Regions from separate parts of the Ectobacillus sp. OTK genome, predicted to be linked through region 1. Evidence: predicted binding sites of a transcription regulator. Region 1 holds the regulator's gene; each other region holds the start of a gene.
The links. Region 1 encodes Rex, which represses fermentation and respiration genes when NADH is low (regulators of the CRP and FNR family bind a similar motif). Its sites were predicted from a motif close to TTGTGAAATATTTCACAA; they were not measured.
Positions count from the first base shown of each region.

Region 1 (4,752 bases):
CCCGTATATTTTTTACTCTGTTTATTAGAAATTTCGTATACCTGTGTCACAAGGCGGTCTAAGAAATAGCGATCGTGTGAAACGATTAAGATTGCCCCGGGATAGCCTTGCAAATACTGCTCTAACCATGTAAGCGTCTCAATATCAAGATGGTTTGTCGGCTCGTCCAGAATGAGTAAATCTGGTTTTGTTAATAGCATTTTACCGAGAGCGAGCCGTGTTTTTTGCCCGCCGCTTAAGGTAGAGATGACTGTACCGTGCGTTTCAGCCGGAAAGCCTAGACCGCTCAATATAGAGCGAACATCCGCTTCATATTGGTAGCCGCCTTTTTCCTTATATGTTTGCTGCAACCGGTCATAATCAGAAAGTAGTTTTTGGTAGCGCGTTTCATTCGTGAATACTTCTTCGCGCCCCATCTCTTGCTCTAGACGGCGGAGTTCCCTCTCAGCTGCCTGCAGTTCGGCGAATACAGTAATCATTTCCTCCCAAATTGTTAAAGAGGTTTCTAATCCGGTATTCTGAGCTAAATACCCCATTGTTACGTCCTTTGGCTTGATAATCTCTCCTCCGTCATACGACAGTTCGCCGGCAATGATTTTTAAAAGCGTCGATTTACCTGCGCCGTTGCGGCCGACAAGTGCAACGCGGTCACGTGTTTGTACCTCTAGCTTTATATTAGATAAAATCACATCAGCGCCATACTGTTTTATTAATCCGTTCACTTGTAGTAGTATCAATGCAATCACCTCTAGTTCCGTCTCTTTTACATGAAACTTATGTTTTTCAATATAACTAAAAATAGTGTATAGTTTAAATTGAGTGACATAGTCCATCTCTATTATACAAAGAAAACTTTAGATGAATAAACTTCTACAAATTTATTCTAATAACATATAAAATGGAATAGGGAGAAGGAGGGGAATTCTATGGAGCAACCGAAGATTCCGCAGGCAACTGCGAAACGATTACCTTTATACTACAGGTTTATTAAAAATTTATCGCTTTCCGGTAAACAACGTGTTTCATCAGCTGAACTCAGTGAGGCAGTAAAGGTAGATTCCGCTACGATTCGAAGAGATTTTTCCTATTTTGGTGCATTGGGAAAAAAAGGATACGGTTATAATGTAAATTATCTTTTATCATTTTTTAGTCAAACACTTGATCAGGATGATTTAATTGGTGTTATTTTAATTGGAGTCGGGAATTTAGGAACCGCTTTCTTGAATTATAATTTCACAAAGAATAACAATACAAGGATTGAAATGGCATTTGATGTAGATGCAGGTAAAATCGGAACAACCATTGCAGGTATTCCTGTTTATCATCTAGATGAACTAGAAGAGAGACTTACGGATGATATAAAGGTAGCTATTTTAACGGTGCCTTCTCATGTGGCGCAGTCAGTAACAGACCGATTGTCGAAGACCGGGATAGAAGGAATACTGAACTTTACGCCGGCTCGGATTGATGTTCCGGAGCATATTCGTATTCACCATATTGATTTGGCTGTGGAATTGCAGACGCTTGTCTATTTCTTAAAGCATTATCCAAAATAAAAAACGCGGCAGCTTTCCCGCGTTTTTTATTTTTTAGGCGTTTTTAGCTTTCGCAGCCTGATATTCAAAAGGATGAGCCTTAAGGCCAATCCAAAATCAAATGTTGCCATAACAATTAAAAGCAGAGTATAGAAGTTCCAAATAGTATTCTCGACACTTGTCACAGCTAAGTATGTGAAAACAGAGCCGAGAACAAAGTATAGTGTGGCCATAAACAATGGTGAGCTTCGCATATTTAAAATCCTCCGATAAATACTTGCAGTTTTTCAGCTTTCTGCATCATTCGCTCTAGGTCGTCCTTAAATACAAGATTTACAAGTACAACAAAGGTATTCATCATAACATGAGCTGTGATAGGAACGATAATTCTTCTGGTTTGTACATATAGAAAGGCGAAAACAAGCCCCATCGACATGTAAATGAGCAGATGGGAGAAATCCAGATGGACTGCAGCAAAAATCAAGGAGCTAATAATAGCCGCAATCAAAAAGTTATATCGTTTATAGAGTGTGCCAAACAAAATCTTTCTAAAAACAATTTCCTCGAGTACCGGTGCCAAAACGGATGTTACAAGAATGAACCAGGGTGTGGCGGCTGCAATTTCGATGAGCTGCTCTGTATTTTCGGAACCGGGTTCAATGCCAAGTACCTTCATTTCAATCGTTCCTGCAATAGTTTGGGCGAAGAAGGCGAGAAAGACCCCTGTTATCATCCATCCGACTGTTGCGGCTGCATTTGATTTCCGGCCATTTATACTAGTATGCAACTGGTCCTTTCGCAAAAGCCATAGAATAATGAGCAAGGCCGTAAAAAAGCTGATAATAGCCCAATGTCCGGAAGCAATCTGGAGTTTTGCCCCGCGTTCATATTGATCGTACCATCCTGTTTTAAGAAGGAGCGGTAGTCCGATTGCGCCGGATAGCTGCATTGCAATATATGTAACAATGATCCAGCCGTAGCGTTTATTCAAATCACATAACCCCTTTTTGCTATAAATTTTCATTTGTAAAAAGGAAAACAGAGCTTTGTATCGAAAACAACTTATGGTATGTGTCTCATTGTAACATAGAATATGCCCGGAAAACGAAGGGAATGTTTTCGAGTTGATTGGATATACTGAGTGAGGGCTAGAGACAAGCAAAACAATGGCTTTTTTCACAAAATTTGTGAGTTTTTTGCTTGCAAAAGAAAAATGGATTCATTATTATAATAAGTGTGTTAGCACTCGTTGCTTTCGAGTGCTAATAAAAACTTATATATACTTATTGAGGAGGTTATTTTCATGCTAAAGCCATTAGGTGATCGCGTTGTAATTGAACTCGTTGAAGCAGAAGAAAAAACTGCAAGCGGTATCGTTTTACCGGGTACTGCACAAGAAAAGCCGCAAGAAGGTAAGATTGTGGCAGTGGGTACAGGGCGTGTTCTTGAAAATGGTGATCGCGTAGCTTTAGAAGTAGCTGTAGGCGATCGTATTATCTTCTCAAAATACGCTGGCACTGAAGTGAAATACGAAGGTGCAGAATACTTAATTTTGCGTGAGAGCGACATTTTAGCAGTAATCGGCTAATCCTATACGTTTTACAAACATTATTAGGGAGGTTAAAAATATGGCAAAAGATATTAAGTTTAGTGAAGATGCTCGTCGTGCGATGCTTCGCGGTGTAGATACTCTTGCAAATGCGGTAAAAGTTACGCTTGGACCAAAAGGACGCAACGTTGTATTGGAGAAGAAATTCGGTTCTCCATTAATCACAAATGACGGCGTGACAATCGCAAAGGAAATCGAACTAGAAGATGCATTTGAAAACATGGGTGCAAAGCTTGTTGCTGAAGTAGCTAGCAAAACAAACGATGTAGCTGGTGACGGTACGACAACTGCAACAGTGCTTGCACAAGCTATGATCCGTGAGGGATTGAAGAACGTAACAGCTGGTGCAAACCCAATGGGTCTTCGCAAAGGAATTGAAAAAGCTGTTGCAACTGCAGTTGAAGAATTAAAATCGATTTCTAAGCCGATTGAAGGCAAATCTTCCATTGCACAAGTAGCTGCGATTTCTGCTGCGGACGAAGAAGTAGGACAATTGATTGCTGAAGCAATGGAGCGTGTAGGCAATGACGGCGTTATTACATTAGAAGAATCCAAAGGCTTCACAACAGAGCTAGATGTAGTAGAAGGTATGCAATTCGATCGTGGATACGCTTCTCCTTACATGATTACAGACTCTGAGAAAATGGAAGCTGTTTTAGAGAATCCATACATCCTAATTACAGATAAGAAAATCGCTAGCATTCAAGAAATTCTTCCTGTATTAGAGCAAGTAGTACAACAAGGTCGTCCTTTGCTTCTAATCGCTGAAGATGTAGAAGGTGAAGCGTTAGCTACATTAGTAGTAAATAAGCTTCGTGGAACGTTCACAGCAGTAGCTGTTAAGGCTCCTGGCTTCGGTGACCGTCGTAAAGCAATGCTAGAGGACATCGCAATCCTAACAGGCGGCGAAGTAATCACGGAAGAATTAGGCCGTGACTTAAAAACTGCGACAGTTGCATCCTTAGGCCGTGCAGCTAAGGTAGTTGTTACAAAAGAGAACACTACAATTGTTGAAGGTGCGGGAAGCCAAGAGGCGATCGAAGCGCGTATCAACCAAATCCGTGCGCAGTATGAAGAGTCTACTTCTGAATTTGATCGTGAGAAACTACAAGAGCGTCTTGCTAAGCTAGCAGGCGGTGTAGCAGTAATTAAAGTTGGTGCGGCTACAGAAACAGAACTAAAAGAACGCAAACTTCGCATTGAAGATGCTTTGAACTCTACGCGTGCAGCAGTAGAAGAAGGTATCGTAGCAGGCGGTGGTACTGCGTTAATGAACGTATACAGCAAGGTTGCTGCGATTTCTGCAACTGGCGATGAAGCTACAGGTGTAAACATCGTTCTTCGTGCATTAGAAGAGCCTGTACGTCAAATCGCAATCAATGCAGGCCTAGAAGGATCTGTAGTAGTAGAGCGCTTAAAGCATGCAGCGGCAGGAACAGGCTTTAACGCAGCTACTGGCGAATGGGTAAACATGATCGAGTCTGGTATCGTTGACCCTACGAAAGTAACTCGTTCCGCTCTTCAAAACGCAGCATCTGTAGCGGCTATGTTCTTAACAACAGAAGCTGTTGTGGCTGACAAGCCAGAAGAAAAAGGCGCTGGTGCTGG
Region 1 is NZ_AP048547.1:242,661-247,412, forward strand. Features, by position in the region: gene AC6HZ4_RS01405 (ABC-F family ATP-binding cassette domain-containing protein) at 1-737, opposite strand, end outside; gene AC6HZ4_RS01410 (redox-sensing transcriptional repressor Rex) at 927-1,556, shown strand; gene AC6HZ4_RS01415 (YdiK family protein) at 1,583-1,789, opposite strand; gene AC6HZ4_RS01420 (CPBP family intramembrane glutamic endopeptidase) at 1,792-2,526, opposite strand; gene groES (co-chaperone GroES) at 2,839-3,123, shown strand; gene groL (chaperonin GroEL) at 3,164-4,752, shown strand, end outside.

Region 2 (4,752 bases), 480 kb from region 1:
TAAGCGGCATGCTTGTAAATAAAATAAGCAATCCGATGCAGGGCAATCGTTGTTTTTCCGCTTCCAGCCACCCCCTGTACAATGAGCGGCTTATACAAGTCGGCACGAATAACCTTGTTTTGTTCGTCCTGAATGGTTGACACGATATCGGTCAATCTATTTTGTGCGCTTCCTGACAAAGCCTGCTGCAGCAGCTCATCATGCGTCGTAATGTCAATATCACGAATCTCTTCCAGTTCCCCATCCTCAATGATATATTGGCGCTTTAGAGAAACATTGCCAGTAACAATCTCATCTCCGACTTCATATGTCACATCACCGAGCCGGCTGTCGTAATACACATTTGCGACAGGGGAGCGCCAATCTACGATAATATCCTTTTGCGACTCCTTATCATAAAGCGAGGCCTTTCCGATATATAGCTTCTCGTGCTGTTCCTGATCGCTCTCCTGAAAATCAATTCGCGCAAAATACGGCTTATGCCGCACGCGCTCCAGCTGCCGATGCTCCCGTTCCGTCATTTCTAAAAACTGCACATTCGTAAGCAAGTTGGAATAGCCGAGCGAGCTGTCAAGTACATTCAAATCTGCATACGCTTCCCATATATGCTCCCGGTAATGCTGTTCACTCTCCCTTGCCTGCTCAAGCAAAAAGCGAATATACGTCTTCGTAAATTCCAACCGTTCCTGTTCAAAACGATAATCCGGATGCTGTTTTGCTGACATATACGGCTCCTTTCCTCATCTCTACACAAGAAAAGGCAAGTTCATTGTAAGCATAGGGAACTTGCCTTTTCTGTTAGAGTATTTTGCTCTTTTACATAAAATAACATTATACAGATTTTTAACCAAAAAGGAAAAAATCATAAACTTCTCCTTCTATCGACTTACCTTTCCATTTTTTTCGAGATACTCAAACAAAAAGGATTGACCATTGCGATAAAAACGCGGGTCATAGACGCCAAGCCTGTCTTCATTATCTACCACAACAACAAATGGTGCCCATTTATACAAAGTTTTAGCTGTCGGCATCTCCTTAAACAGTCTATTTAAGTCTGCATTTTCTTGTGAGACAAGCTTATACTGCAACCGCGGCTCACTGAAAATGCTGTCATTCATAATTTCTACTACATTTCCCCTTTTCCCAATCACAGAAAAATGCCCAGGTAGAAAGCTTGCCGAAAGAGTAAGCTGATCATACTTCGATTCATAAGCTTGATACAGTGCATAGCCCTGCGCAGATTGAAGAAAAAAATGTAAGCCTATACAAGCAAATGCCCATCTATATACAAGGTGTGACGAAAAACGATATCTTCGTGTAACGAGAAAAGCAACGAGTAACATTAACCAAATGATAAAATCAATAATAGGAATTGTACCAAATGTAATTCTTACTTGCGAAAACGGCTCTAAATACCCGGTTCCCCATGCATTGAATAAATCGCTTGTATCGTGAATAAAAACAGCTAGCACAGCAAGCCAAAAGATACGTATCCCCCGCACTCCAAACAATACGCGACTTATAAAGTAAAACAACAGCGCCCAAATCGGAATCAAAAAGATAGAATGGGTAATACCGCGGTGCCACATCTGATACATCCCCTCTGTATCCCACAGCTGCGAAATCACATCAATATCCGGAATTTGGCTTCCTCCTACTGCTGTTACAAGGAGGGCGCGTTTCATCGGCCTCGGCATTTCTTCTTTTTTAATCGTCCCATAAAGCGCTAAGCCAAACAAAGTATGTGTAATGCTATCCATTTTCTTCACCTCCCCTTATTCTTATATCAGGTGTACATGCGGCAGATAGTTTCTTAATCATATACACTTCTTTATATTCATGAAGCCCCTTTTGTGCTTTCGTAAAAATAGTCCCCATATCTGAAACATCGTCGAAAAATAAATTACCCGTTTTTTTCTAAAAAACAAAGGCAGAAAATGAAATACAAATTATTTGTTTTAAAGAAACATGGAGATGCAAATTAAAAGAATAACCACGGTCATAACTTAATCCATGTGAAAATTTAAATATTGATTTTTTTAGTTTAACACAAAATGATTATTACAAGGACCTCTTGAGCTGAAAAGTCCTTTAGTTCTAGCTGCAATACATCGGCAGATTTTAGTTCTGGGTACCAGAGGATATAAAACTAGTTTCGGCAGCATATGAACAAACATTGCTCTTCACCATTTGTTCATTTTCTTTTGAACTATTTGTGAAAAACATCACAAATACAGTATTTTTAACAAATTTTTAAGTATACTTACAGTGTAGTCATTACTAATTCATTTGAAAGGAAGCGAACTTTTATGTTTATGAAATTTATTAGGGAAAATCGCATTGCGGCAGCTCTTTTAACTGTTCTTCGTTTATATTTAGGATACTCTTGGTTCACAGCAGGACTAGGAAAATTACAAAGCGGCCAATTTGACGTATCTGGTTTTCTAGCTGGAGCTGCGGCAAAACCTGTTGCCGGTCCAGATGACGTTGTCTATGGATGGTATGTATCTTTTCTTAAAAACTTCGCGATTCCAAATGCAGATGTATTTAATGTTATAATCCCAGCGGGTGAAACTCTTGTAGGCCTTGGATTATTACTTGGCTGCTTAACAACAGCGGCAGCATTCTTTGGTCTTGTTATGAACTTTAGCTTCTTGCTTGCAGGAACTGTTTCTCACAATCCAACTGATATTCTATTTGGAGGAATCCTTTTAGCAGCGGGGCTCAATGCCGGTGTATTTGGTTTAGACCGCTGGGTCATCCCGTTTATTCGCAAAACTGTTTTGAAACAAAACGATAGCATAAAAAAATCCAAAAACATTAACGTAAAACCTGCGGTCTAGACTTTTTAGTTTAGATACTAATCAAAAACTATTAAAAATGCTGCACCTTTTAGATTGCGAAAACGGCAAGGAGTTCTTCTCCCTGCCGTTTTCTTTATGCATAAATACATTTATACATCTTGATACGTTAAACTCAAAATCTCCCATCATAGTATAAAAACTTGCTACGGAGTTACCAATCACGCGCTCCGAATTTTTACACCTTGAATAATTAGACCTTTCGTTGTAAATAAGCTTTCTTAATATAAAAAATGCTCCTGCGTCCATACACTCAAAGCTGTCCTGCACTATAGGGCTTATCCTGATAAAAATAATTCGGCTTAACAATTGTATTTTTATAATTCTGATGATAAATATGAGTTGTCGCAGGTGAAACAGGCGGAATAAGCCACATCCAGCTTCCGGTTACGTCCCGGCCGCTCACTTGTTCTTGATTTTCAAACTGCTTAAATTGCTGAGCGGCTGTATGATGGTCTACAATACTTACTCCAGCTCCCTTAAAGGAATGTAACACAGCAATATTCAATTCAATTAAGGCTTTATCCTTCCACAGCGTTGCATTTCTGCTCATATCCAATTTCATCCTCTCTGCAATGCGCGGAAGCATATGATAACGGCTTGTATCTGCCAGGTTACGTGCACCAATTTCCGTTTCCATATACCAGCCGTTAAACGGAGCCGCTGTATAATGAATCCCCCCGATTTCGAGCCTCATATCGGAAATAATCGGGACAGCGTACCATTTCAATTGAAACTCCTCAAACCAAGCAAAATCCGGGTGGGAAATAGGCACCTCAAGAACAGATTCACTCGGAATTTCTAACCATTTGGGCTGCCCGCCGTCCACCTGTACAACAAGCGGCAATAGATCAAAGCTTGTCCCTTCTCCCCGCCAGCCGAGCTTTTCGCATTCCTTCGTAAATAACAAGGAAGCAGAATCTCCGATGACCCCATGCTCTGTCTCATATCCAGCATAACGAAGCAGCTGATGATTCCAGATTCTAATCTCGTTCTCTTCATCCCTTTTCTGCTTAAAAATTGTAATAGCCGGCCTGATTTTTCCTCTATTTGTCGCAAACTCAATATGCCGCAGCAGCGCTTCATGTACCTCTTCGGCAGTTTGCACTCCTCTCGCATCAAACACATGAAGCATGCCCCAAAATAATCGTCCAATGCAGCGGTTACTATTCCGCCAGGCCATACGAGCTCCGTGCTCTAATTCCTCAAATGTATGCTCATATGTTCCATTTTTTTCAATAGCCTGTTGAATTCCCGACAGACGCTGCTTGATGGCATCTTCACTTTTCCCTAACTCTTGGTAGCATCTTCTAATAAAGTCTTCCGCTTCTTGCAATATCCCTTCTTTTTCCACTGCATTGTTCACCCTTTTTCACCCTTAACTTCTTATATCTCTAAAATATTTTATACAATTCATTATGCCGTTTTATCCTTTAATTATAAAAGAGAAAAGAAAAATCACAAAATACACTTTTATCTCTTTTGCTGCATTTTTTTATCATTTTAGGACTCGGTAATAATTTCACTAAATATATATTTAATTACATTATTAATTCCCAACGGAACTAAAATATTATATCTTTATACTAAAGGGGAAATTCTAAAACTAAGAGAAGGCGAGGTGCAAAATGTTTAAGGAGCTGCTATTAAATACACTTATTATTATTATGCCAGTATTTGTGTACCAGCTTTTGCGCTTAGAACGGTATAGGGGCACCATCTCGATGTCTCAATGGCTGCTCGGGATCATTTGCGGACTGTCTTCTATTTTATGCATGATGTTCCCCGTTGTACAAGGCTCTTCCTTCCTTTGGGATTTGCGCTGGGTGCCCTTTGTAATCTCGATTCTATACGGTGGATACAAGGGGGGAATCATTGCAGGAATACTTTT
Region 2 is NZ_AP048547.1:723,755-728,506, reverse strand. Features, by position in the region: gene helD (RNA polymerase recycling motor HelD) at 1-725, opposite strand, end outside; gene AC6HZ4_RS03700 (metal-dependent hydrolase) at 879-1,760, opposite strand; gene AC6HZ4_RS03695 (DoxX family membrane protein) at 2,310-2,843, shown strand; gene AC6HZ4_RS03690 (nitric oxide synthase oxygenase) at 3,115-4,227, opposite strand; gene AC6HZ4_RS03685 (ATP-binding protein) at 4,490-4,752, shown strand, end outside.
Region 2: the regulator Rex is predicted to act here: its motif matches at 2,214-2,231, upstream of AC6HZ4_RS03695 (DoxX family membrane protein).

Region 3 (4,752 bases), 230 kb from region 1:
TTGCAAATGAGTCATATGAAGCATTTGTATCGAGGCTGCAAGAAGAGTATGTAGAGGATGGCGCGCAAGCCCCGCCAAGACCGAAGAAACTTGAGCAGGGAAAGATGGGACGTAATGATTGCTTATATAATTCAAAGGAGTTTCGAGATTTCTGGAACAAATTGAACAAGCGGATAATGTATTCTTTAAAGATTGATACTGAGAAATTAATTGAGAAATGTGTAGAGCGCTTGAATATGGCTAAATTCCCAAGTCCATTGATTGAGATATCAAGGGGCAGCTTTGTACTGGAAGATTATACAATTTCATTGTTGGACATTGCGAAAGACAGCTCAAGTGCTAAAGTTCGTATCCAAATGGAAGATACACAAGGAAATATTCAAGACAATATTATTAAGATTGCGGAAAAGGATGATCTTAAAAAAAAGGTTGGGAATGAACGATTGCGCGGTTTTAAAGTGCTTCGTATCGACGAACAGCACGGCGAGCCATTCGTCAAATTTAAGAATGAGGTTATACTCAAGCGATTTGAGCCGCATCGCTTCACGGCTGAGAAAGCTGTTAAAGCACAGAAAAGGGTTATGGAAGCGGAAAAGACCGAGTATCCAATCCCTGATTTCATCAGTCGTGCAGCAAATGAAACCTCTTTGACAAAGAAGACGGTTTTGGAAATTTTCAAGCGAATGAATCCACTGCAAAAAGAGAAGATTTTCGATAATCCAGAAGGATGGATTTTTGAATTCCTATCGCAAATCCGCATCACGCTGAGTGATCATGTAATAGAGAATATTGACCTTAAAATCATTGGTGATAGTGAGGTCTATGACATGGAGAAGTTTTTTTCTGAAACCGTAAAGCATCCAAAAGGAGAGCTTGTAGACTTGGGAAAAGCGTGGCCTTACTCTATGATGCAGGCAGATTCAGACATCGCACATGGATGTATCAGTGAACAGATCGTTTCTGATACTAAAGAAGATAAGACTGTACTTTATTTCAAATTCCCGCCAAAGTTTCGGATTCAGTTGCCAAAGATTATAGGTAATTATAACCCTGACTGGGCCATAGTAAGAAAATCCGAAGATGGATTGTTTAAGCTGGAGCTGGTTCGTGAAACAAAAGGAGGCCGCTGAAGCAATGCAAGTCCCGCACTCAAGTTTCGTCATGAAAAACGTTATAGTAAGTGCTGATGTCGCGGCGCAAATAGTAGTATCGGCTTCTTTACAGGAGGAGTTAATTAAGAAAGCTGGCCGTAATCTAGGTTAGCAGTTATATCTCCTAGATATAGCTGCAGAGCAGGTGGGAGATGTTCAGAAAATTTGCAGCGTAATATCCTAAAATGAATGGGCCGGTCCGGGTGGAAATTTACCCTGACTGGCTTTTTAGAACTTCATTTTTAAAAAGTATTCTGTAATCATATTAAGAAAAGCTGCTTGTTTGAGTACTTCCGCTTGCTGCCTTGCTCATTTAGGCAGAATTTTTGGGTTTATGTTAATTAAAAAGGAATCACTTACTCTTATTAAAATGTTTTTATCATTGTAAATGTGAAAATGTTCACAAATAAGTCATTGATTATGTGAAAATATTCACAAGTTTTGATGTATAATCAACTTGTCTTTATTAAAACTTATAGTTACAACAGTAAGGAAATTCTCCTTACAAATTTGCGCGAGGGAGATGCTGGAAATGAATCAAAAAATCAATCGTGTTGTTTTAATTGGAACAGGAGCTGTAGGATGCAGCTATGCATATTCTATGATTAATCAAGGAATTACAGAGGAACTTGTGCTAATAGATGTGAATGAAGCTAAATCAGAGGGAGAGGTAATGGATCTCAATCACGGTATTCCGTTTGCTCCTAAACCAACAAGAGTATGGAACGGAACTTACCAGGATTGCCAACAGGCGGATTTGGTCGTTATTACTGCAGGGCTAGCACAAAAGCCTGGTGAAACACGTCTAGATTTAGTTGTAAAGAACACTAATATTTTTAAACAAATTGTAAGGAATGTTATGGACAGCGGTTTTAATGGTATTTTCTTAGTAGCTACAAATCCAGTAGACATACTGACATATGTAACGTGGAAAGAGTCTGGATTACCGAAGGAGCGTGTAATTGGCTCTGGAACGACTTTGGACTCAGCACGCCTGCGCTTTATGCTAGGAGAGTATTTCAATGTAGACCCAAGAAGTGTGCATGCGTTAATTATTGGGGAGCATGGTGATACTGAATTACCTGTCTGGAGCCATTCTACAATCGGAATTGAGCGACTGGATGCTTTTCTTAAGAGAAAAGGAGAATTTAAAAAGGAATGCCTAGAGAATATTTTTGTAAATGTGCGCGATGCTGCATACCACATTATTGAACGAAAAGGCGCTACGTACTATGGAATTGGCATGTCTCTCGTTCGAATTACAAAGGCAATACTTAACAATGAAAACAGTGTTCTGCCTGTCTCTGTGTACCTAAATGGTGAGTATGGACATAAAGATGTGTATATTGGGGCACCTGCTATCATTAATCGTGAGGGTGTCAGAGAAGTGATTGAGGTTAATTTAAATGAGACAGAGAGAGAACAATTTGCACATTCTGTTAAAGTATTAAAGGAAACGATGGCTCCTGTTCTGTAATTATAAAATGGATTTTCGCGTGGAGTATTCAAATTTTAATATGATATGCTTCAAGAAAACGGCAGAGGTTGAGTCTCTGCCGTTTTTGTTTATGAGAGAAGGAGGAACAAGAAAAGGCTTAGTTGGTTTGGAAAATTACAGAAAAATGTTTTTATAAATGAAATGAAAACTGTCTATCTTTTTTTGATCATTAGACTCGTAACAAATTGTATAATTGAGGTATAATATAATTTGTTAAATAGGGTATCTTCCATTTATATTGTTTGTTAGCAAGAAGGTAGTAACGAACTCTTTATTGTTATTTTGAAAAAGTATTGAAGGAATAGCTGATTTTATGTTAATACTTTTTGTAGATTCAAAGTTGAAAGAGAGTGAAGCAGTATGGGTCGTAAGTGGAACAATATTAAAGAAAAGAAAGCGTCAAAGGATGCAAATACGAGTCGTATCTATGCAAAGTTTGGACGCGAAATTTATGTAGCAGCTAAGCAAGGCGAGCCTAACCCGGAATCCAATCAGGCTTTACGCGTTGTACTTGAGCGTGCTAAAACGTACAACGTACCAAAAACGATTATTGATCGTGCAATTGAAAAGGCGAAGGGCGGTTCAGAGGAAAACTATACCGAGCTTCGTTATGAAGGCTTCGGACCAAATGGATCGATGATAATTATAGATGCGCTGACAAATAACGTAAATCGTACTGCAGCGGAAGTACGTGCCCCATTTAATAAAAACGGCGGTAACCTGGGTGTAAGCGGATCTGTAGCATATATGTTTGATGCAACGGCTGTTATCGGTATTGAAGGAAAGACAGTAGATGAAGTACTTGAACTATTAATGGAAGCGGATGTAGACGTACGTGACGTGTTAGAAGAAGAAGAATCAGTTATCGTATATGCTGAGCCGGATCAGTTCCATGCTGTGCAGGAAGTATTCAAAAATGCTGGTATCACTGAATTTACAGTTGCAGAGCTAACAATGCTTCCGCAAAATGAGATAAAACTCCCAGAGGATGCACAAGCGAAGTTTGAAAAACTGATTGATACATTAGAAGATTTAGACGATGTACAGCAAGTCTACCACAATGTAGATTTAGGTGAATAATACATGAAAGCAGGCCTTTTTGTAACACAAAAGGTCTGCTTATTTATATTGTTTCATAGAAGTCCGCGGCCTCGTTATAATGCCAAATAGAATCGAACCATTTGATTTTAGCTTTACTGAAATTCTTCCATATCACGCAGTAAGGCTTTAGATTCAATCCCTTCCTCTACCACCAATTTAAGTGTTTTATTGAATGGAAGAGTGTATAGCGCAAGTAATGTTTTAGCATCAAACATTTTTTCCTCGTCGTGAACCCAAATATCGAAACCATAGCTGGTAGCGATTTGATTTAGTTTTAACACATCGTCTTTGTTCCTTAATTCAAAATGAATAACCATGATATTCCCCCTTTTTTAGTAATTATAATTTGAAAATTCAAAATTACAATAATTGAAACGAAATAAATATATGATTGTTTTATAAATGTGACAGGGAGATGTCCATCCTTACAAGTATTTGTAGATAATGATAAGAGTGGAATTAGCAGTTTTTTTAGTTCTGAAATAGAAGGCAGGTTAGTTATGAAATTTTTAAACAGGTCATTAGCCCAGGAAATTGTGGATCGAACGATGAAAATCATTAAACGAAACATTAATGTCATGGATGATAAAGGCATTATCATTGGGTCGGGAGATAGAAGCCGCATTGATTCCATTCATGAAGGGGCAATGAGGGTCCTAGAGGATCAAGAGGGATATGAAATAAGCGAGCTGGAAGCAAAGCGGATGCAAGGGGTAAAGACTGGAATCAATCTTCCGATTACCTTTAATGAACAGGTTGTTGGTGTGATTGGAATTACAGGTCCGCCTGAGGAAATTCGAAGCTTTGGGGAGCTGGTGAAAATGGCAGCGGAAATGATTCTCCAGCAGGCTGTTTTATTAGATCAAATGCAGTGGGATGAGAGGCTGAAGGAAGAGTTGATCAGCCAGCTTCTCCACAGCTCAGAAAGCTTGAATTCCCTCTATTTCGAAAGAGTAAGAAGGCTTGGGATTGATTTAGATCTTCCTCGTGTTGCAGTTATTC
Region 3 is NZ_AP048547.1:476,721-481,472, forward strand. Features, by position in the region: gene AC6HZ4_RS02495 (DEAD/DEAH box helicase family protein) at 1-1,130, shown strand, start outside; gene AC6HZ4_RS02500 (L-lactate dehydrogenase) at 1,684-2,628, shown strand; gene AC6HZ4_RS02505 (YebC/PmpR family DNA-binding transcriptional regulator) at 3,010-3,729, shown strand; gene AC6HZ4_RS02510 (hypothetical protein) at 3,843-4,067, opposite strand; gene AC6HZ4_RS02515 (sugar diacid recognition domain-containing protein) at 4,251-4,752, shown strand, end outside.
Region 3: the regulator Rex is predicted to act here: its motif matches at 1,572-1,589, upstream of AC6HZ4_RS02500 (L-lactate dehydrogenase).